Regions from separate parts of the Halomonas sp. LC1 genome, predicted to be linked through region 1. Evidence: predicted binding sites of a transcription regulator. Region 1 holds the regulator's gene; each other region holds the start of a gene.
What was found. Region 1 encodes FliA, which starts transcription of late flagellar genes. Its sites were predicted from a motif close to CTAAAGTTNNNNNNNNNNCNGCCGATA; they were not measured.
Positions count from the first base shown of each region.

Region 1 (9,803 bases):
GGAGGGCGACGAGACGGGAGGCGTTAGCCGCATTTGGACCAGCCGCAACCGGCATAACAGGTAGGGCAGCCATCCATCATGATCAAGTCCCCTCGGCATTCGGGGCAGGTGCCCACGGTGGCTGGAGTGCCGCTGGCGGATGTAGGCGTGGCTGCGGCCTCATCGACGGTTGGGCGCTCGTCGGGCTGCCACGCATGGCCGTGCTGCATCCGATGGGCATAGCGAGCCACCAGCGTCTCCACCGGCACTTGGTTGCCCTCCTGATCCAAGAAACCTCGCCGATAGAGAATTTGCTGAATCGACCAGGCAATCGCCGCCACTTCCGAATCGTGAAACATCGGTTTGTTCCAGCGGTTCATTCCGCAGCGCACCAGCCCTTTGTCCCAGGCCACCTTGCGCAGGTCCGCCACGGCCTGCGTGACATAGCCACCCCGCGCAGCCAGCGATAGGCTGCGCATGGTGGCGGTGATCCACTGGTGCTCGCTGGAGAGCTGGCCCGACGGGAAGAAGAACTCTACCGGGCGCTCGATCACGACGCGCTGCCCGCCGACCACACCCTCCACGGGCATGAACGACACCAGCAAATAGACCTTCTTGCGCCCTTCGGCCCCCACGTAGGAGATCTTCTCCGACACCGCCTCCAGCGTCCCCTCTGGGCGCGATGGAATACGGACCGTCAGCGGGTCCTCTTCGGCCAACACGGGCTCGGGGGCTGGCTGCTCCGGCTGCTTGATCCGGTAACCGACAATTTTCGACGTAATTTCGACCGCCATAACGTTCTCTCCAGGTCTTTCGACAGTTCATCAAGCCAGCGTTGGCGCTTACCACTTGCCGTAGGTGCCCTCTTTCAAGGCATCGAACAGATTGGCGGCGTTATGCTCCTCACCGTCGTAAAGCACTTTTTCGTCACCCGTTAGCTCCAGCGTCTCGCCACTCTCCAGCTCGAACACGTAAGTGGTGTTCTTCAGGTCATCCTCACGCACCAGCACGCCCTGGAAAGCTTCCGGGTTGAAGCGGAAGGTAGTGCAGCCTTTCAAACGGCTCTCATACGCCTGCAAATAGAGGTCTTGGAACTGCTCGAACGGGAACTCGGTCGGCACGTTGACCGTTTTGGAAATGGCAGAATCCACCCACTGCTGTGCCGCTGCTTGTACCGCCACATGCTGCTCTGGGGACACCGAATCAGCGGTAATGAAGTAGTCCGGCAGATCGCTTTCTACCGCATCGGCAGCGATGAAGTGGCGATAGGCGGCCAGCTCGAAGGAGACCACTTCCACCTGCTCCTTGGTCTTTTTGCCGGACTGAATGATGTTGCGGAAATAGCGATGAGAGAACGACGGCTCGATACCATTCGAGGCGTTGTTACCCATGGAGAGCGAGATTGTACCCGTGGGTGCAATCGAACTGTGGTGGGTAAAGCGTGCGCCGTGTTCAGCAAGCTGTGCCACCAGCTCCGGCTCCAGCTCGGCCACTTTGGCCATGTATTGACTGTAGCGGGCGTGAAGGATGCGGCCCGGCACCTTGTCGCCTACCTCGTAACCGTCGCTGGCCAGTTGTGGGCGCTCGCGCATCATCTTGGGCGTAATGGTGTGCTCCTCTTCAAGCACAGGCGCCATGCCCTTCTCTTTAGAAAGCACCAGGGCCTGCTTCCATCCCTCTAACGCCAGATGACGGCTCACCTCTTCGGTGAAGGCCAACGACGCTTGAGAACCGTAGGGAATTTTCAGCATCGTCAGCGTCGAGCCCAGACCCAAAAAGCCCATGCCGTGGCGACGCTTGGCTTCGATTTCACGCTGCTGCTGGGGAAGCGGCAAGCCAGCAATGTCCACCACGTTATCGAGCATGCGCGTAAAGATCGCCACGACGTTGCGATAGCGCTCCCAATCAAACCGCGGCTCGGCGCCGAACGGTTCGATCACGAACTTGGTTAGGTTGACCGAGCCCAGCAGGCAAGCTCCCTCTGGCGGTAGCGGCTGCTCGCCGCAAGGGTTGGTCGCGCGGATATCTTCGCAGAACCAGTTGTTGTTCATGCGATTGACCTGATCGATCAAGATGAAGCCCGGCTCGGCGTAGTCGTAGGTGGAGGCCATGATCGTGTCCCACAGCTCGCGGGCCTTGATCACCTCGACAATACGGCAGGCCACGCGCCCCTGATCATCCACCGTGTAGCCCTCTTCTACCACCGGACAGTCGCGGTAAATGATGTCGTCAGCGCTCACGTCCTCTTTTTCACCTGGGTGCAGCGGAAAGGCCAGCGGCCAGTCGGCGTTGTGCTTCACGGCTTCCATGAACTCGTCGGTGATCAGCAGGCTCAGATTGAACTGACGCAGCCGCCCGGCTTCGCGTTTGGCCTGAATGAACGCCCGCACGTCAGGGTGGCCCACATCGAAGGTACCCATCTGCGCACCGCGACGGCCCCCGGCAGATGCCACGGTGAAACACATCTTGTCGTAGATATCCATGAAGGCCAACGGGCCATTGGTGCCCGCGCCTGCGCCAAACACGAACGCGCCCTTATGGCGCAGAGTGGAAAAGTCGTAGCCGATCCCGGCCCCTGATTTCAGCGTCATTCCCGCATCGACCACGGAATCGAGAATATCGCGCATGGAATCCCGAATGGTGCGCGACACGGTGCAGTTGATCAGGCTGACGGCGGGCTTATAGGCTTCGGCGCCGGCATTGGAGAGAATGCGCCCGGCGGGAATGGCACCGTTCTCCAGCGCCCAGCGGAACTTGGGCAGCCACTCGTCAGCGCGATCTCCCTCGACGGCCGCCAGCGCCCGCGCTACGCGCTCGAACGTCGCCGAGACGTCCTGATCCACCGGCTGGCCATGGCGATCTTTCAATCGATATTTGGCATCCCAGATCTCTCTAGAGGGGGCCTGTAGAGGGACCTCACTGGATGTCTTCATCGCCTTGGCTGCGGTGTTCATGTCACGAAACTCCTTCACGAGGGATCAATAGCGGCTGAGAACAGCCCGATTATACGAGGCATCGCCAAGGAGTATAGACCCGACTTTCTACTATATGGGCCGTATTTTTTCATAAAACACACTAGATATAGAAAAATCAGCACCTTACCCTTTTGCTTATTCCCAACACGCTATAGGCTTAGGGATTTCGATGACGATACGACCTATGAACCTCACACGCGCCCTTAACGCTATCCCCTACGCCCTCTCCGCCCTACTTCTCGCCAGTCCAGCGCTGACGCAGGCAGAGACGTTCAATGTCAACGCCACCGAGCGTCACGAGCACTGGCAGTCGATGGCCCTCACCCTGGGCGACGAACGTCACTTCCGTGCCGTAGAAACCCACAGCTACTCCGACGCTACGCTCAGCGTGAACGCGACCCAAGGCGTCTGCGATCTGCCTTGGCTAGAGATGCGGGTCACGCTAGAACAGCAGCAAGGAGAGAGTCGCGCGGTAAACCTCGTGCCCACGCGGCTGCGCATCGATGATCAGCCAATTGTCGATACCATGGCTGAGTTCATCACCGAACGCGGTGATGACGGTTTCTACGCCCACTTCTATCTGGGCGATATGGTGCAGCTGATCGAGGAGATGCAAACGGGGGAACAGCTCTTTCTGGGCTTCGATCAAAACGAGCAGGAGCCGTGGTACATGACCTTTAGCTTGGCGGGGGCAGACGAAGCCTTGGCGCGGATGCAGGTGCTATGCGCTGGCGCGGCTGCCGAGGCACCCAGCGCGCCTTAGAGCACGCGCTCTTCGGCCAGCTCTACCCGGTTGCGCCCGCTGCGTTTGGCTCGATACATGGCCACGTCGGCGCGGGCCATGAGCGTTTTACAGCTATCGCCTGGCTGCCAAATCGCCACGCCAATGCTCACCGTGATGGGTTGCTCAAGACCGTTGACGTGCAGCGTCGCGACGAGGCTACGCAGCCGCTCCGCCAGGCCGACGGCAGCGTCCATGTCCGAGTGGGTCGCCAGTACCACGAACTCTTCGCCGCCCCAACGCCCCAGGTGGTCGCAGCCGCGCAGGGACGTCTCCACTAGGCGCGCCAGCGACACCAGCACGTCGTCGCCGACGCTGTGGCCATGGGTATCGTTGATCTGTTTGAAGTGATCCACGTCGAACAGCAGCAGCGCAAAGGCCGCGCCGTATCGCTTGGCCGCCACCAGCTCTGCATCGATGGCTTGTTCGATACGGTAGCGGTTCCACACCTGAGTGAGCGGATCGAAGTGCGCCAGCTGCTCCAAGCGCTGGTTCGCGGCGGCCAGCGCTTTACGCTCACGCTCTAAATGCATGTTCAGCGTGCTGATCTCATAGGCGGAGATGGCCAGAGTCAGATCTTCCCCCAAGTCCATGACGGCCAGTCGCTCGACGCGCTGCCACGCCTCGCTCTTGCCCACCACCTCTTCGCACCAGGCCGCCGACGGCGCGACCATCACCGACGGTAACGGTGCCGAGGTCGGCTGCATTGCCCAGTAGAGGGTTTCCACCTGCTCGGGCCGGAAGAACATCAGCCAGCCACGCTGGGCAGGGCTCATGGGTAGCGGTACGGCCAGAATGCCGCACTGTTCGGGCATGCACAGCGATGCGGTCAGCGGCTCGCTTGCAGCCCCTCGTGTGCACCAGGGGCCGCTATGCCGATGGGCTTTCTCCAGGCGTTTGACGAACTGGCAAATCACCGCCGCTTCGGGAGTATGACCACAGGCGTAAACACTGCCTTTCAACCACAGCGCCACACCGTGGGCGCGGAACAGCGAGCACCATGTCTCTGCCTGAGCCTCCAACAAGTCGGCGGGACTTTGCGGCTCGCTCCGGGCATTCGTGGATAGCACCAGGCTATCCTGCACGCGCTGCAAATAGCGGGCCTCTTGTCGCGCCCGAAGTAGCAACAGCCGCTGGGTCGCCATCTGCACCAGCGTGCGTACGGCATCGCGCACCGGGGGCGATACGGGATGCGGCGCTGCCGAGTGACAAAACAGCAGGCCCCATAGCCCATTATCGCCCTGCATGGCCAGGCTCAGCGAACCGCGAACGCCTAGCCGCTGCAAGTAGCGCTGGCGCTCCGGCGCAGGGGCTCGTAGAAAACAGTGGCGCAGATCGACGTTCTCACCATCTGGCGTACACGGCAGCGGCGGTTCGGCGGGGGCACACACGTCATAAATCAGGCGAACGGGATGCCGTTCGTAGGTTCGGCGTAGCGTGACGGGAAAGTCACTGGCCGGGAAGCGCTGCCCCAGCAGCGCAGGCAAAGGACCACCTTGCGCCTCGGCGACGATCAGCCCGTGCCAGTCGCTATCGAAATGGCACACCGACACACGGTCGTGGCCGGTCAACTGCTGCACGGCGCTCACCAGCACATCCAACAGCTCTTCTTGATGGGTCGCTTCGGCCAAACGCATCAAGCGCTCGTTGACAGTGCCTAGCAGTCGCCGTTTGCCCAACGGATTAAGAGGTTCGAGCTCGACGATCACATGGTGATGGGTGCGGTGAGCGTGGATCTGCAGCCGCGTGGTGGTATTCGGTGGCCGGAAGGCCAGGGGGCTCGCCAGCCGCTGCTGCCCTTGAAGCTCTTGGCGCAACCGCTGACTCAATCGTTTACCCAGGACGCTGGCAGGCGTCAGCGCCTGGTGCTCTTGATCCACCACCCCTAGCAGCTTGGTCAAATGACGGCTGACCGCTTGAATGTGCTTACTCTCAGCATCGAGCACCATGACGGCGCCAAACGATTGGAGTAGCGAGTGATGCTTCGACACGAAGATAGCCTCGAGATAGTGCTTTACCCCTCGACCTGCTGCCGTAGCAACAGTTCAACGCGCCGGTTGGCTGCTCGCCCTTCCGAGGTAGCGTTACTTTCCATGGGTTGGGTGTCGGCGTAACCGACCGCCCGCATACGTGAAATGGCAATGCCTTGCCGTTCTAATTGGCGCACGACCGCAATGGCACGCCCTACCGACAGTTCCCAGTTTGAAGGAAACCGCGACGTCGAGATAGGCACATTATCGGTGTGGCCTTCAACGGAGATTTGACCGTCGAAGGTCTCCAGTACGGAGGAGAGCCGTTCTAACACATCTTGCCCTTGAGGCGTTAGCACATCGTTCCCGCTGGGAAACAAAAGGCTGTCATCGATGCGCAGGGTCACCCCTTCTTGACCCTGGGAGACGCTCACACCGGGTATATCCAACCCTGCCATTTGAGGCTGCAAGCCATCATGACGGGGGTGGATACCGGTGGCAAGACTGGCCAGCGGCAGCGATGTCACGGCGCTGGCGGCACGCATGGCATCGCTATCGCCCCCTTCGCCACCGCCCGGCGGCGTCAGGGCCAGCAGCAGAACGAACAGCGTGATGAGCAGGGTGAGGACATCCAGATAGCTGGTCAACCAGCTTTCGTCGCTCTCCCCCGCCGCAGCGGGCAGCTCCAGGGCATGCCGTGAGTCGCGGTCGAGCATGGCATTACCCTTTGAGTGCGGAGCCTACGTCGGGACGCGGTTTGACGTTGGCGTCACGGATTTCATCATGGTAGTTCGCCACGAAAGAGTTGAGCGTCTCTTCGATGAACGATGGCAGGCGACGCTTGGTGATCAGAGAAATGCCTTCTAGCACCATGTTCATGGTGATCAAACGCTCTTCGGTGCGCCGCTCTAGTTTGACCGCAATGGGCTTGAACACGAGATTGGCCAACAAAATGCCGTAGAACGTGGTCAATAGCGCCACCGCCATACGCGGGCCGATGACCTGCAGATCACCCGCATCCATCACTTCGAGCATGTTGACCAACCCCACCAGCGTACCAATCATCCCGAAGGCGGGTGCGTAGGTCGCCATGGTGCGAAAAATCTGCGCTTCGGCGTGTTCGCGGGCTTTCAAGCGGGCGATACGCCAGCGCAACATGTCGAAAATCTCATCCTCTTTGGTGTTGGCGATCACCAGTTGGATGCCGGTGCGCAGAAACGGGTTACGGGTGTGCTCGAGCTCCCGCTCTACGGCACGCACATCGCCTTTGAACCATAGCCGCGACATGGCGACCAGTTCGTTGATATCGTCGCGCACGTACGTATTTTCACGGCGAAATACCAAGCCCACCAGGCGAACCACCCGCAATACTTCCTTCAACGGATAGCTGATGAAGGTCGCCGCCAGCGTACCGGTGATCACGATGGCCAAACCCGGCAAATTGATAAAACTTTCGGGCGACTCTGCGGTAAAGAACAGCACGCTCACCAGCAGCAACATGCTGGCAAAGATACCGATCAGCGTAGATGGGTTCATCAACGGCTCCTCGCCGGTTAGGGTTAGTGAGTTCCAGGGTTAATCGTGTTCGTGCAGGCGCGCCCGCAGGCGGCTCACCGCCTGGCTGTGCAACTGGGACACCCGCGACTCGGTGACGCCCAGCACGGCACCGACCTCTTTAAGATTCATCTCTTCTTGGTAGTAGAGCGCCATCAAGAGCTTTTCACGCTCGGGCAGTGCTTCGATAGCCTCGATCAGCGTTTGCCGCTGCTGCTCGTCGAGCAGCTGGTCGAACGGCCGGTGCTGGGCATCGTCCCCGGCGGGCTCGCCGCCATCGGCGACCAGCTCTTCGAACGGCAGCAGTTGGCCGCTATTAGTGTCGTTCAACAGCTGTTGGTATTCGCTCAGCGGCATCCCCAGCTCGCGGGCAATTTCGCCCTCTTCAGGAGGACGCCCCAACCGCTGCTCTAGACGACGCACTGCGTCATCCACCGCCCGCGCCGAACGGCGCACGCTGCGCGGCAGCCAATCGCGGGTGCGCAGCTCATCCATCATGGCACCGCGAATCCGCTGGCTGGCAAACGTTGCAAACGTTGCGCCCTGGGCAGCGTCGAAGCGTCCCAGCGCTTCCAACAGCCCGACCATGCCCGCCTGGATCAGATCATCTAGCTCAATACTCGCGGGCAACCTTACCTGCAGCGTTAAGGCCTGACGTCGCACCAGTGGCATGTATTGGGTTAACAGCTCACTCTGTTTGATCCTGCCTTGTGCTGTATACATCCTCGTGCCTCGCGGCTAAACGACCTTTACTGATAGTTCACTATCACCTGTAAACCCTGCACGCGTACCGGCCGCTGGCCGGGGGACAGGGCAAATCGGAAGTGCAGCGGCGCATTCGCCAGCGCACCTTCCAGCGCGGTGGTGCTGCCACGCATGCCCGACAGTGCTACACAGCGCTCTGGGTGACACAGCCACGCGTTGATAGGCTGGCTGGGAGGCGCCTCGAACCGCCACTGAACACGGGACAGGGTCGCCGCCCCCAACGGGATGCCTGCCGGTGGCGCAATCGCCTGACTGTTGCTGGTGCGGTCATTCATAGCCACCAGTACGCCCGGTACGTCGCGACTCCAGCTGCCGGGGGTCGCCGCCTGTACGTCAAGCGACAGCAGGGCAGCACTCAGCATTGCGGCGAGCGCTAACCGCCCAATGCACGACTGTACAACGTTTTTCCACACCGGTAAGGCCATCGGTCTCATACGTTGGTCCCCATGCTGCATCATTTTCACCTCGGCGGACAGCCGTTCAGCGCGCCAGCAGTAGCAGCTCGATGTCCAAGTAGTGCGCGGCGGCATCACGCAAATTCTCCAGCAGCCCTTGGCGCGGTAGGTGCGGCTCGTGGAGCGCTAGCAGACGTCGCGGGCCGCCGTGCTCCCGCACTTGGCGAAGCACCCGATACATACTGGCGAAGGCATCGGCATCGCTGCTGACCCATAGCGCCCAGCGGGCATGCGCCTTCGCCAGCGTGGCCAGCGACGGCGTGTCGGCCATGACCACCTGAATCTTCCAATCCTGGGGGTCGCCTGCCCATTGGCGGCCCAACGCAGACCACTGCCCCAAGCGGCCGCGCACTTTATCCACCTGCGCGGCCCCCGTGTTCGGGAGCCCTACCACGACCAGCGGTTTTTGAGGGCGCGGTGGCGTCACCGTCGCGGGCTCGGCGGCCGAGGCGACCGTGGGTGCCAAGGCGTCCTGGGTATGCACCGCGGCCTCTTCGGCAGTGACGGGCGCGGCAGGAGCCGCTGTTGCGTCCTGGGCATCTTGCGGTTCGTCCTCTGCGGCCCGCTGCTGGCGCTGCAGATCGGCCCATTTACGCAGGCCCGCCGCTTGATCTTGACCGCTCATACCAAGCCCTCACGACTGACGCTACCTAGCTGACGAATGGCATCACGGGCCATCAATACATGCACCAAGGCGTCCAGCAGCGCGGTGTCGCGGCGTTTTCGCTGGGTACCTAGCAGACGCAGCAGATCGGCCCGTAAGGCTTGGGCCGCTTCGTCATCGGCCAGGTCCAAATGGCCCGCCACTGTGGCGGCACCGCTGGCCATGAGTAGCCGCAGCTCACTGCTCACTTCGCCACCATCCGCTTCTTTCAACTGCTGCCAAGCCCGCTTGGTGAGCGCCGACAACCCGTCACTCTGTAACTGGGTGACCAGCAGCGATAGCACATCGCTTCCCAGTCGGGCAGGCGTCAGCCAGTAGCGGCGCACCACGCGCTTGCTGCTCTCTGGATCGCGAACCTCGCCGACCCAGGCCAGCACGGCGTTGCCAGCGGCATCTGTCGCCTCCACGTAGGCGGTCAGCAGCTGCATGCCTTGCCCGCGAAACCGAATGTTCACGGCGTGAGTGAGCGTACTCTCTTGAAACAGCGTGCGCAGGGTGTAGCGCTCGCCCTGACAGTGTACGCGTTGACTCGCGGACACGGCGCTGACCCAGGTCAAGTGTTGGTCGGCGAGCCATGCCAGCGTGTCTGGCTCCGGTAGAGCGGGCAGCAAGTGGACGGCAATGTCTGTCGGGCAGTGCGCCAAGCGTGGCTGCCATCCC
Region 1 is NZ_JASSPG010000008.1:48,935-58,737, reverse strand. It holds gene QIT27_RS13685 (ribonucleoside-diphosphate reductase) at 24-773, opposite strand; gene QIT27_RS13680 (adenosylcobalamin-dependent ribonucleoside-diphosphate reductase) at 822-2,933, opposite strand; gene QIT27_RS13675 (hypothetical protein) at 3,139-3,717, shown strand; gene QIT27_RS13670 (sensor domain-containing diguanylate cyclase) at 3,714-5,726, opposite strand; gene QIT27_RS13665 (OmpA/MotB family protein) at 5,750-6,421, opposite strand; gene QIT27_RS13660 (motility protein A) at 6,426-7,241, opposite strand; gene QIT27_RS13655 (RNA polymerase sigma factor FliA) at 7,281-7,982, opposite strand; gene QIT27_RS13650 (flagellar protein FlhE) at 8,009-8,458, opposite strand; gene QIT27_RS13645 (hypothetical protein) at 8,505-9,104, opposite strand; gene flhF (flagellar biosynthesis GTPase FlhF) at 9,101-9,803, opposite strand, start outside.

Region 2 (9,803 bases), on a different contig from region 1:
GATGGCGAGCAGGCGGCCATAATCTTCTGCTTGGGTTTGATCCAAACCGTGATGCATTACTTTATCAAGCAACGTTTGGGTATCGCGGATCAATGCATCTAATTCCAATATGACCGTTTCGTGATCCTGCGATGTCATGTTGGCCTCATTGGCGCTGTTGCAACTGCTGAACCCGCTGGTAGAGCTGTTGGGCATTACTAATCGCAGTGGCCTCAAAAGCATCCAGACTGAGCAGCACGTCTTGCCGCGAGTCCTGCATCACTACCTCAAGCTCTTTGTGGTAGCGTTGCAGCAAATGCTCAAGATTCATGCGAATCATGGTCAGCTCTAGCTGAAATTCTGCCTGCAGCTTGGTGTAGCGCTCAATGTGTGCAGGAACCTCGCTGGTGTTAACGATAGAACAGATCATTCGCTCAACTTGCTTTTCAACAGCCGATAGCTTGGGGACAAGCTCTGTCATCACGTATAAAGCGGAAATGGTAGCGGCATTTGGCTTCACGGCATTCCTAAGGGTCTAGTGTAAAGGGGTCATGCCATTTTATGAGATTACTAAGACCACCTAACGATTAATTAACCTTATGAAATGGCGGCATATTGCTCTGCTACTTTCATAAAATCAGCTCCTACCCCTCACACCAAGCCTAACAACACTTTCCTGATGTAAATCCATAGATCACCCCAGCAAAGCCAGTACGTTCTGCGGAATTTGGTTGGCCTGTGCGAGTACGGACGTACCTGCCTGCTGCAAAATTTGTGCGCGGGTCATGTTAGCCACTTCGACTGCATAGTCAGCGTCCATGATACGTGATTGCGCAGCCGCCAAATTAGTAGCCATAAGCTGGTTCCCCTCAATCACAGAAGCCAGGCGGTTTTCCGTTGCACCCAGGTAGCTTCGCTTTGCATCTACCATACCAATGGCTTTATCTAACGCCGCGAGCGGGTTACGTGGTATCTGAATTCGAAAATCTTCTCCTACTTCTTGGATGCGCAAACGGGTGTGAGGCGTGCCGTTATCATTAAATCCATCCCCATCGGTTTGCACAAAAAACGCTTTATTCACACCTTTTTCTAACTCACTGGAGTAATATACAACTACTTGGCTATTGCCATTTTCGGTGCGTAAAACAATCTCGCCCTTTTGATCATGATCGACTAAGGTAGCTGTTTTATAGCCACCTAACAGCGAACTTTCGCCAGGCAGCTCAAAGTAATAGTTACCGTCTTCACCTTCTGTTAATACATTGGAGTAAGTTCTACCTTCGATGTCAGTGTATTCAACAGAGACGTTACGTGGGTCAATCGTGACCGTTGAAATACCGTGCACTTTGTCAACAACGTGCTCATCAATGCCAAGTACCGTAGGGGAGCTTTGGGTGGCGGTGACTGTATAGCTAACGGGTTCGCCCTTCTCATTCAGTTTGACATCTAGGTCAGCTTCATAATAACCATAACCACCGCTATTCAGCTCTCCCCGAATGATCCATTGCTCATCACTCGTGCGACGAATTAACTCTGCAGACCCTGGACTAATCTCGGCAAAATCATCACCCACAAAATCACTCGCAGCAATCGAAAAATCCGTTACAGAAGGCGTATAAATAACATTGCTATTAAAACTAGCGGATTGTTGCTCGATATCTACACCAGAGTACACTTGGCTGGCTGCCGTTAGCGTTAGCTCTTGGCTAGCCAATGCTTCTGTAATTGCGTAATAGCTATCAGTAGCACTGTCATAAGCATAGTAGCTACCATCATCGACACTCTGACGCAGCTCCGTGACATTGACCGCGACACCTGAATGATCGTAAACAACTTGATCAAAATCATTGGGATTGAAAGTATCACCACCCTCATCAAAACTAGGCACTGTCGAAAAGCTCTCACCTCCCGCTGGCGTATAGCCACTGAGCGCAACATCTAATTTATCATCTACACGAACGCCACTCAGACGCGAGTAAACAGGATCGACACCACCATCAAACTCTAGGTAAAAGGTTCCTATATTATCCTTATCTTCTACCAAACGGGGCGATGATAGCGACATGCCGCCTGCATTTAGGTATTCAACATTGGCGTAATCGGCCAAATTGTAGACGACGCCACCAAATTCAAACGTGGTTTCCGCTTGATAATTCGCAACAGGCTCAGCCTGCTTTGAAACCACTGCCGTGGGTGAAGACGTATCCTCAAAGCTGACTTCAAATTCAGCCTCATGATAGGAAAGGATGCCACCATTGTTGGTTTCAATATAATAAGCGTCATCGCCTCGCACGACTTTTTCATTAGCTGACAGGCCAGAAATGAAGGTTTCATCTAGTGTAAAATCTGTTCTAAACAGCGGTTGTGGATCCGTAATATCAACAACGCTCAGATCGGTGGCTGTTTCATGAGTGGCCGACACGTTAACACGAGAAAAGTTACCCCCTCCCATACTCACGTAGTAACTGTTGATCGCAGCGGCTTCCTTTTGGTGATCTCCGGCTAGCGAGACATCGCCCAACCCATAAAGCGTTCTTTCGGCACCCGCCGGAAAATTTGCTTCCGTCAAAGCATCGTCTACAACGATATCGTCAGCGGGACCAAACAGCATATCGCGAGGCGTCACGCTGCCAGGCTCTCCGGCTACGTTGAAGCCTGTTAGGCCCAACGCATCAACGCTGAACCCAGGAGGAGACAGGTCCACACCCAGCGCCTCTCCGTCATTTGCCCCTACTTGTAGTGATATATTCCCTGCTCGCCCGGTCATCAGAGGAATACCGTTGTACTCCTTCTGTTCGACCAGCCGATCGATCTCCATCAAGTTTTGATTAATTTCAGCTTGAATAAAGTCACTATCACGCGTTTGGTTAGTATCGTTTAGGCCTTGCACAGTTAATTCACGAATGCGCTGCAGCTTATCGCTGATACTACCCAACACACCCTGCGCTGTTTGTGACAGAGACACGCCATCATTAGCATTGCGCGCCGCTTGGCCAAGCCCTGTGCGCTGCGCTTGGAAGCGGTTACTAATGGCCTGCCCTGCTGCATCATCTTGGGCACTGTTGACACGCAAACCCGATGCCAACCTTTCCATGCTGGTGGCCAGCGCGGTGCCCGACTTGCCCATGCTTTGCTGGCTAACTAGTGAGGCCAGATTCGTGTTGATGACAGCCATGCCAATACCCATCTTCCATGAACGTTATATGAATAATAACGGCGTGATTCACAGCAACTTTAGAGAAATATGTGGCTATGCGCGCCTGGGCACAATCACAAAAAAAACCGACCCCCATAGGGAGCCGGTTCATTATGCTACTTAACGATAGAGAAACTTCCCTATCGAGGCCAAGCCTCAGATTAACCCAGCAGAGAGAGTACAGACTGCGGGATCTGGTTGGCCTGGGCCAATACAGAGGTACCGGCCTGCTGCAGAATCTGCGCGCGAGTCATGTTGGCTACTTCAGTGGCGTAGTCAGCATCTTCGATGCGCGAACGAGCAGCAGAGAGGTTGGTCTCGTTGGTGGACAAGTTTTCGATAGCTGATTCAAAGCGGTTTTGGATCGCACCCAGGTCAGAGCGCAGGTTATCAACCTTGCTCAGAGCAGCATCCAGAACCTCCAGCGGATCTTCTGTACGCTCGCCTTTAGTCACAGCTTCTGACGTTAGGTTGCCATCTGCACCAACGAAGTACTGGTTAGCGGCAGCATCAGTAATGTTACCATTGTCATTAACAATCAGATCCACAGACTCTTGGGCCGCTTGCGTATACTCATCATCAGCATTTACGTATACGGCATTCCCGTTGGAAGTCACGTCAAGACCATTGCCGCCATTATCGCCAGTTAACACAATAGCATCTTGCCCAGCAGCACCGTCACGAGAGGCGGTCGTGGTCGTAGTGATGGTAAGGCTATTTGTTTCCGCTGCAGCCGCCAGATCTTCAGCAGAGATTTTCACATCATTTAGTGTTACAGAACCACCACCAGAAACGTTATTAACCGAAGAGCCATCTTCCAGTGTCAGGCTTATCGTACCGTCATCCGCATCAGCAGTAGAAATCGCTGCAGTTAGGTTAGTAGTAGTTGCCGCATTCAAGGTTCCACCTACGTTATCGTAAGTGAGTTCACCAGCTGTGGTAATATACAACGCGGTGCCATCGCGATCCGTGATGGTACCATCATCTTGAATAGTGATATCAGTGCTTTTAGAACCATCCTCTGTAGCATAGACCGCATTTTGAGCTGTACCTGTGTCTACATAAGTATCAGCCTCACCAGCCGTTACGCCATTAGTAATGTCGTAAGTGAATCCACCGGCACCATCGCTAACCAGCCCGTCTAAAGCAACTTCACCAGTTGTGGTGTTACCGAGAAAAGCATCAAGGCCAGCCGCAGTTGCACCGGCTGTCACCTCGATTTTAACACCCTCTTCGACGCCTTTAAGGACATCAATCGCATCTACTTCGGTATTATCAGTGACCATGGAATAGGTGCCAGCATTTAAGGCAACGTTACCGCCATCCGCTACAATTTCGTCCAAGTCGTCTTTGGTGGCAGCAACGTTTTGTACTTCACCTTTATCATTGACGTTGAAGCCAGCAAGCTCCAGAGTATCACGGTTAATTTGCTCAAGGTTGATTTCAATGGCTTCGCCATCATTAGCACCAACCTGAATTTTCAGTGTCCGCTGAGTGCTGTCGACTGCACCCACGTTTTCACCCAATACTTTAGTACCGTTAAAGTCAGTTTCTTTAGAGATACGATCAATCTCTGTCAGGCGTTGATTGATTTCAGCTTGGATGGAGTCCAGGTCTGAATCAGAGTTAGTGCCGTTTTGTGCCTGCACTGACAGTTCGCGAATACGCTGCAAGTTGTCGTTAATTTGGTTCAAGCCGCCTTCAGCAGTTTGCGCGATAGAAATACCATCATTAGCGTTACGCTGAGACTGAGCCAAACCGGTGATTTGAGCAGTCATTCGGTTGGCGATAGCCTGACCGGCCGCATCATCCTTGGCGCTGTTGATACGTAAACCAGAGCTCAAACGCTCCATAGAAGTTTGCAGAGCAGACTGAGACTTGGACAGATTCTGCTGGCCAATCATGGAGGTGATGTTGGTATTGATCACTGACATGGTGATTCTCCTTGCGTGTGAACTGGCCGTCAGGCCCGCTTTTCGGCTACTTGTTGCGCCGTTATATTGATTAACGGCCTGATGAGGAGAACCTTTAGGGGTGAGTAGTAAAAAATTATGTAATGTTTGGTAAATGGGGTGATGACTTTTGGCAACTAGCTGACATCGGTCGCGAGCCAAAGCTGCCTCCCACAGTAGTCACCACCTTCACCACCTACCTTGGCTGCTTTTACACTGGCTCTTGCCACCCTCACCCTGGCTCAGAAGTGAAAAAGCCCCCTTGAAATGGGGGCTAGCGGGCAGTTTGTAGCGGCTACCTCTTACGGCCTAGCTGAGCATCTAGCGCATCAAACTGTTGGGTGAGGTAGCTACTCATGCTGTTCATCTGCGCAATCATACTGTCCAACTGGCCGAACTGGGCGCGGTAGCGGCTGATGGTGCGCTCAATAGTCATTTCCATGCGCCCAAAACGCTCGTCTAGGCTTTTCACCCGGTTTTCAGCACCGCTAATGGCCAGCTTCACTACCCCATTGTTGCCAAGCATTTGCTCTACGGTGGTGCTTAATCGACCCGCCATCCCCGCGTCATCCGTTTCCCCTGCAAAAAAGTCGCTTAACGCCTGGGGGTTGTTGGCTACTAGGCCACTTAGCTTATCATCATCGACTTCCAGCGTACCATCACGCTGTAGGGTAATGCCTAACTGGCTTAGCGTGGAAAGTTCGCCGCCTTCTATACCGCCCGTTAGCACGCTGCGCAGGCGGCCTTCAATGGTACGTACGGTGTTATCGCCTACCAGCTCACCAGCGGTTTCGGCATCGCCGCTGAAGCTGGTGAGTTTGCCAATGGTGCCTTTTAAATCGTTGAACGCTTTTACGAAGCCATTAATGGCTTCGCGCTGCTTTAGCGTGTCGCGCTCTACGTTGATGGTGCTGGTCGCTGTTTCACCATCGGCAATGCTGAGCTCGGCTAGATTCAGCGTTACCCCTTGAATGGCACCTTCTATTTGGTTGTTGGCACTGCTAATGGAAATGCCGTTAACCGTGAGCGCTGCATCCTCACCTGCCCGCTTAGTAGCAGCATCTTCGGCAAAAGGCCCTGCCACCGTGACTTCAGGGGATTGGCTGGTATCTACAAAGCTAAAGCTGGCAATAGAGGCATCCGCTCCGGTATTTTTTGAGCTGAGTGCCAGTCGGTAGCCTTGGCCGTCATTAATAATAGTGGCGTTGACGCCTGCGTCTTTATTGGCATTAATCGCATCGCGTATCGCGGAGAGGCTGCTGCCAGGGGCGATATCAATATCCACAGAGTCCGCACCACCAAAATCCAGCCGTAGCGCCGTTGCGCCTTGAAGGTCTAGCGCGGTGTCCCGGTCAGTCACACGGGTTGAGGCCAGCGTGCCAGAAGTGGCTAACTGCGATACCTCTACCCGGTAGCTACCGGGCAATGCACTGGCAGAGGTAGTGGCGTTAATGGCATCGCCACGTACGTTCGCGGAAAGGCTTTGGTAGAGCTTCGGGTCGTTGAGTTTCGCTACAGTATCTTGAAAGCTGTTTAGCGATGTTTGCAGCTGGCCGTAGGCAGAAATCTTATCCTGCTGTTGCTCTTTTTGGCGGGTAATCGGCGCGAGTTTGCCCCGCTCCGCTTCTTGAAGCTGGTCTAATAAGCCGGTGAGATCCAGGCCAGAGCCGACGCCTAGGGAGGTTATTGTCGCCATGCAGATGTTCCTCGGTGCAAAAGGCTAAACCCACAGTCATTCATACATTGCGCCAGCGGTGGCGTTTCGACTGAGTTTAATAGCAATTTTATCGACGAAAAAACGATTAACTTTAGGCCTTTTTTATCACTTAACCATGAATACCCCATTACCCCAACAAAAACGCCTGCTTAGCGCAGGCGTTTTGTATGACTCGACAGCAAGCTACATTTAATCACGGCCTAACTGAGCATCCAGCGCATCAAACTGCTGTGTGAGGTAGCTGCTGGTTTGATTCATTTGAGAAATCATCGTATCCAACTGGCCAAACTGAGTACGGTAGCGAGAGATGGTCTGCTCGATGGATTGCTCCATGCGTGTGTAACGCTCACCCAGCGACTCAATGCGATTCTCAGCACCAGAAATCGCGCCGGATACCGTGCCATTAGTGCCTAGCAACTGCTCGATGGTTTGGTTGATTTGACCTGCCATACCTTCGTTATCGGCAGCGCCGGCAAAAAAGGCGGAGAGCGCATCCTGATTATTGGCAATGGCATCGTCTAGCTTGCCGCTATCCATTTCCAAGGTACCGTCGCGCTGCAGCGAAATACCGATATCCGTCAGCATCGAGAACTGGCCTTCGATACCTCCACCCAGCACACTGCGTAAACGCGACTCCACCGTGCGTACCGCACTGTCGCCCAACAGCTCCCCAGCAGCGCCCGTTTCAGCATTAAAGCTGGTGAGTTCGCCAATGGTGCCTTTTAGATCGTTGTAGGCATCGACAAAGCCAGTAATCGCTTCGCGTACTGCGCGGGTATCTTGCTCGACTTTAACTGTGCTATCGCCTTCCGCCTGAAGGTTAAGCGTGACGCCCTGAATCGCACCTTCTACCTGATTAGAAGGGCTGGTGATGGCCACACCGTTGACATTAAGCACCGCATCTTGGCCTGCTTGCGTAAACTCTGATTCCAACTGCCCGCCAAATGCCGCCCCTAGCGTTATGCCTGAAATAGACGCGTCTTCACCGGTTTGCGTGGAATTGAGCGCTAGTCGGTAGTTTTCACCGTCAAAAATAATAGAGGCAGAGACACCACTATCTTCTTTCGCGTTAATGGCATCGCGTACTTCTTCAAGCGTACTATTCGCAGCAATGTCTACCTCAACGTCAGCTTGATCAGCGCCTGCAAAGTTGAGGGTCAGTGTGGTCGCTTCTGTGGCCAGAGCAGTAGTTAAGTCCGTTACGCCTGCTGTTGCCAGGGTGCCAGATGTTGCAAGCTGTGTAACGGATACGTTATAGCTACCGGGCTGCGATTCGCCATTGGCCGTGGCAGTGAATGCTTCACCGCTAACGTTGGTCGAGAGACTCTCATACAGTGTACTGTCGTTGAGAGCATCCGCTGCGTCCTGAAAGGCAGAAAGGGCCGTTTGCAGCTGGCCGTAGGAAGAAATTTTGGTTTGCTGGGTTTCCAGTTGCCGTTCGATAGGGGCCAGCTTGCCACGCTCAGCGTCTTGCAGCTGATCGAGCAAGCCGTTGAGATCAAGACCTGAACCAATACCCAATGATGAAATGGAAGCCATACATTACCGTCCTTTTTTGAAAAAGCCGCCTGTCGTGCTGACGCCCCTTATCAATACTGTTCAATTACGTTAATTCACTCATGGTATTTATCGGCCCACTGCTACTTAACTTTAGGGAAAAAAACCACTCGGTACGAGATTTATCCTACTGTGCGGATCAGCTTTACCATACGCATGGCGGAGTATGGGCCAGCTGTGTGGCGTTTCCATGACATCTACCTCAATCGCCTCTTTAGACCTTGGTCTAACACCCAGCCCTGCTTTACAATGCACCGCAGCAACTCCATTTCGCTGCGATTGCAGGAGCCACACCCCATGCCCGCTGAAGCGCTACCCTCTGCGTCGACTGCCTCTTTTCACATTCAGCGTAGCTTACGCCACTGCCTTTCTAGCATGGCAGAGCTGCTGTATGAGAGCGGCCACGTGCTCGAAACGATCACGCTGCCGCAGCGTGGGTTGTCACGCCAGGAGCTAGACGCTCTGCGCCATCAGCACCCTCGTTGGGCGCTTTGTCAGAAGACGTTGGAAGAGAGCGATGCCGCCATGCTTAACGACTACGGTCGCTTCGTTTTGACGCCACTCGGTCGAGAATTGATGTTCGATATGTTTGGGCAAGGCGCCGCTGACTGCGCCTAACCGATGTACAGAAGCACAAGACTAGTAAAGAAAACGCCCGCTGGAAGGAAGCGGGCGTTTCAGAGCACTCAAATAGCACTAAGTCGTTGAGAATACGACCTAACGCAGACCGAGCAGTGAAAGAATAAACAGGACGACAACGATCAGGCCGATGATATAGATAATGTTACGCATAACGGCACTCCTTGCTTTAGCGTTTCATGGAAATCAAAGGGTTGCTTCCCTTCAATAGGCGCTTTTAGCGTAGCAGGCTTTTTAACGATTTGCGTAATCGCCATGATTGCCTCTTTGAGGGAACCTTGCTTCATCACGGTTTTCAGAACCTTACTTTTCCTTTCTTAGGTGCTGCCATGAAAACCATTGCTCTTGCGCTGACATGCGTGCTGAGTGCTGTGACAACCACCCACGTGGTCGCCCAAATGCCCTCTCCCAATTCACTGCAAGCACTCGATCAGCAAGCTCGGGCACTCGATCGCCTACACACCGTGGTGGTCGCTCATGACGGCAACATCATTCATGAACATCACCAAGGGGGCCCAGGCGTTGCAGCACCTGCCAACGTCAAATCGCTGTCTAAAACGGTGTTAGCCGCCATCACCGGGGCGGCGATCAAGGCGGGCGTCATTGAGTCCGTTGACCAGCCGCTGGTGGCGCTACTAGATAGTGTCCCCAGCGCTGCTGCCCCACAAGTGAACGACATCACCGTTGCGCATTTACTGGCGCAACAAGCAGGGTTAGAGCGTACATCGGGCAGCAACTATGGCGCTTGGGTAGCCAGCGCCCA
Region 2 is NZ_JASSPG010000005.1:42,994-52,796, forward strand. It holds gene QIT27_RS09215 (hypothetical protein) at 1-138, opposite strand, end outside; gene QIT27_RS09220 (hypothetical protein) at 146-409, opposite strand; gene QIT27_RS09225 (flagellin N-terminal helical domain-containing protein) at 674-3,154, opposite strand; partial or broken gene QIT27_RS17065 (flagellin) at 3,337-3,609, opposite strand; partial or broken gene QIT27_RS09230 (flagellin N-terminal helical domain-containing protein) at 3,637-5,109, opposite strand; gene fliD (flagellar filament capping protein FliD) at 5,423-6,823, opposite strand; gene fliD (flagellar filament capping protein FliD) at 7,034-8,383, opposite strand; gene QIT27_RS09245 (hypothetical protein) at 8,699-9,019, shown strand; gene QIT27_RS09250 (serine hydrolase domain-containing protein) at 9,370-9,803, shown strand, end outside.
Region 2: a site for FliA is predicted at 3,191-3,217, ahead of QIT27_RS09225 (flagellin N-terminal helical domain-containing protein). Genes of this name have one in related genera too.

Region 3 (9,803 bases), on a different contig from region 1:
GGGGCCACGCGGTCTTCGTTGATCACCCGCAGCGCGCGGAAGCCCATATGATTGGGATCCATGTAATTGGCGAACGAAAACGTGTGGTAAGAGCGCAGCCAGCCGTGGTCCGCGTAGCCCCGCTCGTTGGAACGACGAATCTTCATGAAAAGCACCTCATCACTGAGTTAAGTTGCCACCTACTATACGACCGAGTGCGCGTGACGTGGGGTGAAGCTTTCTCAATGATGTCGTCGAAATAATCGACGATTGGCGCCCCTTTGATCTGCGTCAAACGCGCCGAGATGCACCGAGGGCGCGCTTTTTGCTATCATGCGCGCGTTCATTTCACCCGGTCCGCCCTTTGCGAGGGCGACTACCAGGAGCACTCCATGACGACCCCGACTCCAACACCGCCCATCGTGGTGGCGGCGCTGTACAAATTTGTCACCCTGAACGATTTCGAAGCGCTGCGCGAGCCGCTACGCCAAACCATGCTGGATAACGGCGTGAAAGGCACGCTGCTGCTGGCCAAAGAGGGCATCAACGGCACCGTGGCCGGTAGCCGCGAAGGTATCGACGCGCTGCTGGCTTGGCTCACCGCCGACCCGCGTTTGGCCGATATCGACCACAAAGAGTCATTTTGCGACGAGCCGCCGTTCTACCGCACCAAGGTCAAACTGAAAAAAGAGATCGTCACCCTCGGCGTGCCGGGCATCGACCCTAACGACACCGTGGGCACCTACGTAGAGCCAGAGAATTGGAACGACGTCATCTCCGATCCCGAAGTGCTGGTGATCGATACTCGCAACGACTACGAAGTGGCGATTGGCAGCTTCGAAGGCGCGGTAGACCCGAAAACCACCACCTTCCGCGAGTTTCCAGAGTACGTGCGCGAGCACTACAATCCGGAGCAGCATAAAAAGGTCGCCATGTTCTGTACCGGCGGTATCCGCTGCGAGAAAGCCTCCAGCTTCATGCTGAAAGAGGGCTTCGAAGAGGTGTACCACCTGAAAGGCGGCGTGCTGAACTACCTGGAAAAGGTACCGGAAGAGAAGTCGCTGTGGCGCGGCGAATGCTTCGTGTTCGATAACCGGGTCACCGTTCGCCACGACCTCACCGAAGGCGAGCACGAGCAGTGCCACGCCTGTCGGATGCCGATCTCCCAGGAAGATATGCAGTCGTCGGCCTATGAGCCGGGCATTAGCTGCCCCCACTGCATCGACTCGCTGCCCGAGAAAACCCGCGCCGCCGCCCGTGAGCGTCAGCGTCAGATCGAGCTGGCCAAGGCGCGCGGCGAACCCCACCCGCTGGGTTACAACCCTCGCCAGGACGCCCGCGAGAAGGCGTAATCCAAAGGTGGCCTTCCGCCGAGCGGGAGGCCACTTTGGTCGTAGCGCGCCCTCGGCGGCCCAAGCAAGCGCTAGACTGGGTAGCAACGTCTGCTCAGGAGCCTGCCATGTCGTCCCCTCATGCGTCCCCTTCCCACGACTGCCTGCTGCGCACCGCGCAGGGGGGCGTCGTGACGCTTACTCTCAATCAGCCCGAGCGCTTCAATGCGCTGTCGGAAACGATGTTGGAAGCGCTGCAAGCTGCGTTGGATGACATTATCCAAGATGAGCACGTGCGCTGCGTGGTTTTGGCAGCCAACGGTAAAGCCTTCTGCGCAGGCCACGACTTAAAGCAGATGCGCGCGAACCCGGATAAAGCCTACTACCAAGCGCTGTTCGCGCGCTGCGGCAAGGTGATGCAAAGCCTCGTCCATTTGCCCGTGCCGGTGATCGCCAAGGTGCAGGGCATTGCCACCGCTGCGGGCTGCCAGCTCGTCGCTAGCTGCGATTTGGCCGTGGCCGCCAGCAGCGCCCGCTTTGCGGTTTCCGGCATCAACGTGGGGCTGTTTTGCTCGACCCCGGCCGTGGCGCTTTCGCGCAACGTGCCCCGAAAGCGGGCCATGGAGATGCTGTTGACCGGCGAGTTTATCAGCGCAGACACCGCCGCCGAGTGGGGGCTGATAAATCGTGTCGCCGCAGAAGGCGAGCTTGATGCCGAGGTTGAAGCGCTCACCGCGAGCCTCTGCGCGAAAAGCGCGGTGGCCGTGCGTACCGGCAAAGCCATGTTTGCCCGTCAGTTGGCGATGCCACTGGATGAGGCCTACGTCTTTGCCGGCGACACCATGGCGTGCAACATGCTGGCCGACGACGTGGCCGAAGGGATCGATGCGTTTATCGAGAAACGCCCGCCCCAGTGGCAACACCGCTAGCCATCCAATGGTGGAATTTGTTTCCGTAAACGCGACAGCGCCCGCGCAGCGCGTTATCCTGCTGGCTTTTTACGTCATTCAGCGCCGTCAGGAGAGTCTCAGGTGAGTGAAGCCAAGCGCAGGTCAGTCGGACGTCCGGCAGGAGCCACCAAAGCCAGCGGTGGGCATAGCCAATCGTTAGTACGCGGCCTCACGCTACTCGAGTATTTGTCCGCCAGCCCCTTGGGTCTTGCGCTCTCGGAACTGGCGGAGATGGCCGACCTTGCCCCTTCCACCACCCACCGCCTGCTGCAGGCGCTGCAAAGCCAGGGCTTTGTCACCCAGGAGAGCGAGCAGGGCCTGTGGCGCATCGACGTCAAAACCTTCCGCATTGGTAACAGCTTTTTAGAAGCTCGCGACGTGGTGGCCAAAAGCCGCCCGTTTTTACGTCGTTTAACCGCAGAAACCGGCGAAACGGCGAACCTGGGTATCCGCGATGGCGCCACGGCGGTCTTCCTGGCGCAAAACGAATCCCCGCAGATGATGCGTATGATTACGCGGCTGGGCTCCCGTGCGCCGCTGCACGCCTCCGGCGTGGGCAAGGCGCTGCTGGCGTGGATGAGCGAGGAGGAGCGCAGCGCGCTGTTAGAAGGCGGCTACGAGCTGGCCCGTGTCACTGAAAATACCCTCTATCAAACGGAGGCGCTCCAGGCGGAAATGGCCGCCATTCGCGCCCAAGGCTTTGCCTGCGACCGGGAAGAGCATGCCATTGGCCTGCACTGCGTGGCGGCCTGTATTTTCGATGAGCATGCCACACCGTTGGCGGCCATCTCCGTCTCGGGCCCTATGGCGCGCATTCCCGAAGAGCGCCTGCTGGTGCTGGGGGCGCTGGTGCGTCAAATCGCGGCGGAGATCACCCAGCAGCTCGGTGGTCAACTGCCCCGTTAAACGTTAGAGGGCACGTGACGTGTTTAGCCTGTTTTGGGTGGCGCTGGCCAGCGCCACGCTGCTGCCCGGCGGCTCGGAAGTATGGTTAGCGCGGCTTTGGTGCATGGGCGAACCTGCCGTTGGTGTGTGGCTTGTCGCCACTGCGGGCAATACGCTGGGCAGTTTGATCAACGTGGCGCTGGGTCGTTACGCTCGCCACTATCAACATCGGCGCTGGTTTCCAGTGTCGCCTCAAGGGCTTGCCCGCGCTGAGCGCTGGTATCACCGCTTTGGCGAAGCGAGCCTGCTACTCTCCTGGGTGCCCGTGATTGGCGACCCGCTCACCGTGTTGGCGGGCGTCATGCGTCTTTCCTGGTGGCGGGCACTGCTCTGGATCGTGCTGGCCAAAGGGGCGCGCTACGGCCTGCTGATCGTCATGGCGCAGCAGTGGCTGGCACCCCATTGTCAATGACGGGGTCGGGTTTCATTGGCGCGCAAAAAACGGGCGCGTTAACGTCTCTGGCATAGAGGCATGTTACCCTAGCCACTTCAATCAAAGCGTTATACAACGCTGGCATTCTTAGCGGATGCACTATCCTGTGTTTAACATTAATAGGCTGAAACTTAACGAATGCAGGATGGCAAATACTCACCCAAAGGGAGGTTATGGTGTGACGTCACTACGTTTACTACCCTGGCTAGGCGTCTGGATGCTGACGCTATTCGCCATGCTGGCCGGGCCAGCCATGGCGCAAACCACGCTAGGCGCCGAGAGCGACGCGCCTGCCGCTGAAGAGCAACCCTCTTATGCGGCGCTGGCCGACCTGCTGGAAGACGAGCAGGCCCGCCAGGAGCTGATCGAACTGCTACGCAATCAAGCCTCCGAGCTGCCCGCCGGTGTGGCGGCCGAGCTGTCGCCAGAAGCGGCCGCAGCAGGGGGCAACGTGGCGCCTGAAGACGTGTCGCTGCCCCGCCAGTTGGCGGAACTGACCAGCCGCGTGGTGGGCGATGTCGGTGGGCAGATCGAGCAGGCCGTGGCCATCGTCGGCAACATGTTCTCCGGCCAGGGTACGGGCAGCAGCTTCGATATGGCGGCGTTCATCAGTGCCGCGATCAATCTAGGCATCGTGATCGTGGCGACCTTCGCCATTTTCATGGTGTTTCGCCGCCTGGCAAAGTCGCTGTTTACCAAGATCAGCGCTTGGTCGCAGCAGGGCACTGGCCTGACCCCGGTACTGCGTTTGGTGCTCTGCGTGGCGATTGCCGCCGTGCTGGACGTGCTGCTGGTAGCGCTGGCGTACGTGGGCGGTAACCTGATTGCGACCTTTGCGGTGGGGGAAACCGGTGAGCTCTCTACCCGTGCCTCACTCTTCTTGAACGCTTTCCTGATCATCGAGCTGCTGAAGGCCGGTGTGCGGATGCTGTTCTCCTCGCGCTACGAAGGCCTCCGCCTGCTGCCGATTTCCGCCAAAGAGGCATCCTACTGGAATCGCTGGCTGGCGCGTCTAATCGGCATGGTGGGGTATGGCTTGATGGTCGTCGTGCCGCTGGTCAACTTCTATATCGCGGCCTCTCTGGGGCAGGCGGTCGGCACGCTGATCATGCTGCTGGCGTTCATCTATGCGGTGGGCGTGGTGCTCAAAAACCGCGTGCGTCTGCGCGATAACCTGAATCAAATGGGCGCTCGCTCGACGCTGACGGCCAGCCGCGTGTCGCTGCAGCTCTTTGCCCGGACATGGCATTTGTTCGCGCTGATCTATTTCCTGATGGTGCTCGTGCTGACCCTGACCCGTCCTGGCGATGCACTGCCCTTCGTCCTCTTCGCGACGTTGAAGACGCTCGGCGCCGTGGTCGTGGGCCTGCTGCTGTCTGCGTTCCTGACACAGACCATTGGTCGTCGTATTCAACTCTCCGATGACCTGCGCCGTAAGCTGCCGCTGCTGGAAGTCCGGTTGAATAGCTACGTGCCCAACGCGCTGCGCGTGCTGCGCACGGTGATCGTCGTTGCGGTGATCATGGTGGTGCTGGATGCCTGGGGGGCCTTTGATCTCGCCGCCTGGTACGCCTCCGAGCGCGGTGCCAACCTGGTGGGTAACCTGATCAGCGTGGCGGTCATTCTGGTGGTGTCGCTGGGCGTATGGCTGGGTCTGGCGAGCCTGATCGAGCACAAGCTCAACCCGGAAACCGGGCATGGCGAACCCTCTGCCCGTGCCAAAACGCTGCTGAGCCTGTTCCGTAATGCGCTGGCGATCGCCATGGTGACCATCACCGGCATGATCGTGCTCTCGGAAATCGGCATTAACATCGGGCCGCTGATTGCCGGTGCTGGTGTACTGGGTCTGGCGATTGGTTTTGGTGCGCAGAAGCTGGTGCAGGATGTGATCACCGGGGTGTTCATTCAGGTCGAAAACGCCATGAATACCGGCGACGTGGTGACCGTGGGTGGCATTACCGGCACGGCGGAGCGTCTGAGCATTCGTTCGGTGGGGATTCGCGACCTATCCGGTACGTACCATATCGTACCGTTCTCTAGCGTCGATACCGTCTCCAACTACATGCGTGAGTACGGCAACCATGTGGGCGAATACGGCATTGGCTATAACGAGAGCATCGACGAAGCCATCGAGCAGCTCCAGCTTGCCTTCGAAGATCTCAAGGCCAGCGACGAGCATGGCAACAAGCTGTTGGCCGACCTGACCGTGGCCGGTGTGACGGCCCTGGCGGATAGCTCGGTGAACATCCGCGTGGTGATCAAAACCACGCCGGGCGACCAGTGGGCCGTCGGCCGTGCTTACAACCGCTTGGTCAAGCTGCGCTTCGATGCGGCGGGCATCGAGATTCCGTTCCCGCATACCACGCTCTACTTTGGTGAAACCAAAGGTGGCAAGACACCGCCTGCCAACGTGCGCATTCTGGAAGCGAAAGCCGAACGGAAGCGTACCGACACGGCACCGTTGTCAGAGCGTAGCGAAGACGCGTTACAGCATGAGCCGGAGCACCATAAGCCGGACCATGACGATGTCGACGAAACCTAAGCGTTGAGATCGTGACGTGCATGAGGCCGCCTTCGGGCGGCCTCATTGCGTTGGGTCAGCGCTGGCCAGGGTAGTTCTCGGAGTGACGACCTTCCAGGTTGATCGACTCGCCGCCATCCACGAAGAGGATCTGCCCTGCGACGAACGCGTTATCCAGCAAGTAATGCAAAGCTTGTACAAGATGGGCCGGGTCACCCTGGTGATCCACAGGAATACCCTCGATACGCCACTGAATGTAGTCGCTCGTGCGTTGTGAGGCCGGCAACACCACACCCGGCGCAATACCGTTGATTCGCAGGCGTGGCGCAAACTCCAGCGCGGCCATTCGGGTCATGTCGGCCAGACTTTTCTTGGAAAGCAGGTACGCCGCATACGGGTACTGGTGGTAGGCCACTTTGTTGTCGATGATGTTGATCACCTGACCGTGCTCTACCGCATCGGCAAAATGGCGTGTGAGGAGCAGTGGGGTGAACATGTTGACCCGAAACTGGGTCTCCAGCATGGCCAGCTCGGTCTGTGCGATGGGGGCAGGTTCGTAGGCCGAGGCGCTATTTAGCAGCACGTTCAAGCCGGGGAAACGTGTTTTCACCTGTTGAATCAGCGTCTCCAGCGAGTCGCTCAGAAAGTTGCAGGGAAGTATCTCGCACTCCCTTCCTTTGCCACGAATCACCGTGGCGACTTCTTCGGCCTCCCCTCGGGAGCTGTTGACATGCAGGGCGATATCGAAGCCCTTGTCGGCCAATGCTTCCGCAAAATGGCGGCCAAGGCGTGTGGCGCCGCCGGTAACAAGTGCCGCAGGTGTTGGCATGACGAATCCCTCGCTGTGTTGTGAATGACGCGCGTTGATACCCCAGACTTTCTGCGTGAGCGCAGCGTTTGTCAATAACTTGTACAGAGCTTGAACAAAATGGCCAACGGTCTACTCTGTGGAAGCGCGGTTCGATGCTGTGCATCAGCGCTTTACATCAGCCCGTCGAACCATGACGGCGCGGTGAACGTCGCGGCTGTTGGAAAGCATCTTGTCAGCGTCTTTGTCTCGTTACTCCATCATCGGCTTTTATCTGGGATGTCGCTATGCCAACAACGTCGTCACATGCAACACCTAGCACCCGGTACCACGAGTGCGTGATTTCAGTGGGGTCCAATATTGAACCAGAGCACCACTTCGCCCAGGCGCTAGAGATATTGAGCAGTGAATGCGAACTGGTGGCTCGCTCCGAAGCCGTCCGCACGGCACCGGTCGGCTTTCAGCAGCAGCCCGATTTTCTCAATGCCGCGCTGGTGGTGCGCACCACGCTAGAGCGTGATGCCTTCAAAGCCTATTTGAAAGCGGTCGAGCACCGCCTGGGGCGAGTGCGTGGGCCGATCAAATCCGGGCCGCGAACCATGGACTTGGATATCGTGGCCTGGGACGGCGACGTCGTGGACGACGGCTACTTCCAGCATGATTACGTGCGTGGTCCAGTCGATGACGTGCTGGCGGCCAGCGGGCGCTCGCTCAGCGCAGGCCCGGCTTCGTAACTCTGTACGCGCATGCGCGATATTATTGAGGTATAGGCCTCACGTTTCGTGGTTATCGGTCGATAATGATGCTAACCACGCATGTCGCGCTCATTTCGAGGTCACTCCCGTGATCAGCCTTGCGACTAATATCACGTCGCTACTGGTGATGAACCATCTACGCAGTAGCCAGCAGGCGATGCAGACCTCCATGGAGCGTCTGTCGTCGGGGCTGCGTATTAATAGCGCCAAGGATGACCCGGCAGGTCAGGCGATTGCCAATCGCATGGGCGCACAACTTCGCGGTATGAACCAGGCGATTCGCAATACCAACGACGGCATTTCGATGGTGCAAACCGCCGAAGGCGCGTTGGACCTGATCAATGATAGCCTGCAGCGCATCCGCGAACTCAGCGTGCAGGCGCTCAACGGCACCAATTCATCAGCGGATCGGGCGTCTATCCAGTTAGAAATCGACCAACGGTTGGAAGAGATCGATCGCATTGCCGAGCAGAGCAACTTTAACGGCATCCGGCTGATCGAGAGCGATAAAACGCTCAATATTCAGGTAGGGGCCAACGCCGGGGATGTGATTGGCGTGCGCTTTTCTGCCATGGGGCGTCAGGCGCTGGGGTTGGATAATTTCAGCGTATTAGATAATGGCTCGGCCACGCCCAAACCGATGGATGTCGTGGATGAGGCCATGAAGCAGGTGGACCGCCAGCGCAGCTATTTAGGCGCGGTGCAGAACCGCTTCGAGAGCGTCATTGACGGGCTCAACACCAACATCATTAACACCTCCGCCGCCCAGTCGCGTATTCAAGACGCCGACTACGCGCAAGAAGTCTCCAACCTTATTCGCGCCCAACTGCTTCAGCAGGTGGGTATCGCGATGCTGACCCGGGTGAACCAACAGCCGCAGATGATTCTGCGGCTATTGGAAGGGCTGTAGTTAGAAGCTGTCCATCACCGTTAGTCGATGATGCCTTGTTCACGCGCCATGGCGTAAGCCGCCTGCGGGCCGTTCCACAGCGAGGGCAGCAGAATCAGCGACACAGGGATCGCGGTGATCACGATAAACTGCTGCAGCGCGCCAATTTGACCTGCACCCATATACAGCAGCACGGCCGCCATCAGGGCCATCGCAATGCCCCAAAAAGCGCGCATGTAAGGGCTCGGGTCGTCATGGCCTGCGCCGACAACGGCAATCGCGTAGCTCATGGAGTCGCCGGTGGTGGCCACAAAAATCGTGGTCAGCAGCAGAATCGCCAGTGCCATCCAGGTGCCGCCGGGCAGCGCTTGAGCCACCGTGAGGGTCGCCACGTCAAACTGGAAGTTATTGAGCGCTTCGGTCAGGTCAATTACCCCGGTCAACTGGTAGTAAATGCCGGAGCCGCCCAGTAGCGTAAACCATACGGTAGTGGCAATCGGAGCGAGTACGGCAACCGCCAGAATCATTTCACGAATGCTGCGGCCCCGTGAAATGCGCGCCACGAAAATCGCCATCAGCGGTGCATAGCCGATAAACCAAGCAAAGAAGAACACCGTCCACCACTGCATCCACCACGCCGGGGCGGTTTCAGCGGTCATCGTGGCCATGGTGAAAAACTCGCTGACATACGCGCCCATGCTGGAAACGTAGGTGTTCACCAAAAACAGCGTGGGGCCAAACACCACAATGATGGCGCCAATGGCTAAGGCCAGCAGCACGTTGAAGCGGCTCAGCAGTTGGATGCCTTTATGCACCCCGCTCATGGAAGAGAGCACATAGATGGCCCCTAACACGGCCAGGATGATGAGCTGGCCCGTGTAGCCTTCCGGCAGGCCAAACAGCTCATGCAGGCCAAAACTCACCTGCGTGGCCAAAAAGCCGATAGGGCCTACCGTGCCCGCCACTAAGGCAATCACACAGCAGGCATCCACTAAGCTGCCCAGCGGGCCACGCATCAGGCGTTCCCCAAAAATCGGGTAGAGCAGCGTGCGCGGCTGCAGCGGTTGGCCTTTCACGTAGTGGGCGTGGGCCAGTACCACGGCGGTGAGCGATCCCAGCACTGCCCAAGCCATAAAGCCCCAGTGCATGAACGACTGCGCCAGCGCGCCGGAGACCGCTTCAGCGGTGCCCG
Region 3 is NZ_JASSPG010000005.1:297,819-307,621, reverse strand. It holds gene QIT27_RS10375 (pirin family protein) at 1-146, opposite strand, end outside; gene trhO (oxygen-dependent tRNA uridine(34) hydroxylase TrhO) at 372-1,331, shown strand; gene QIT27_RS10365 (enoyl-CoA hydratase) at 1,439-2,239, shown strand; gene QIT27_RS10360 (IclR family transcriptional regulator domain-containing protein) at 2,342-3,166, shown strand; gene QIT27_RS10355 (YqaA family protein) at 3,186-3,617, shown strand; gene ybiO (mechanosensitive channel protein) at 3,817-6,180, shown strand; gene QIT27_RS10345 (SDR family oxidoreductase) at 6,236-6,988, opposite strand; gene folK (2-amino-4-hydroxy-6-hydroxymethyldihydropteridine diphosphokinase) at 7,255-7,701, shown strand; gene QIT27_RS10335 (flagellin N-terminal helical domain-containing protein) at 7,811-8,632, shown strand; gene QIT27_RS10330 (BCCT family transporter) at 8,653-9,803, opposite strand, start outside.
Region 3: a site for FliA is predicted at 7,740-7,766, ahead of QIT27_RS10335 (flagellin N-terminal helical domain-containing protein). Genes of this name have one in related genera too.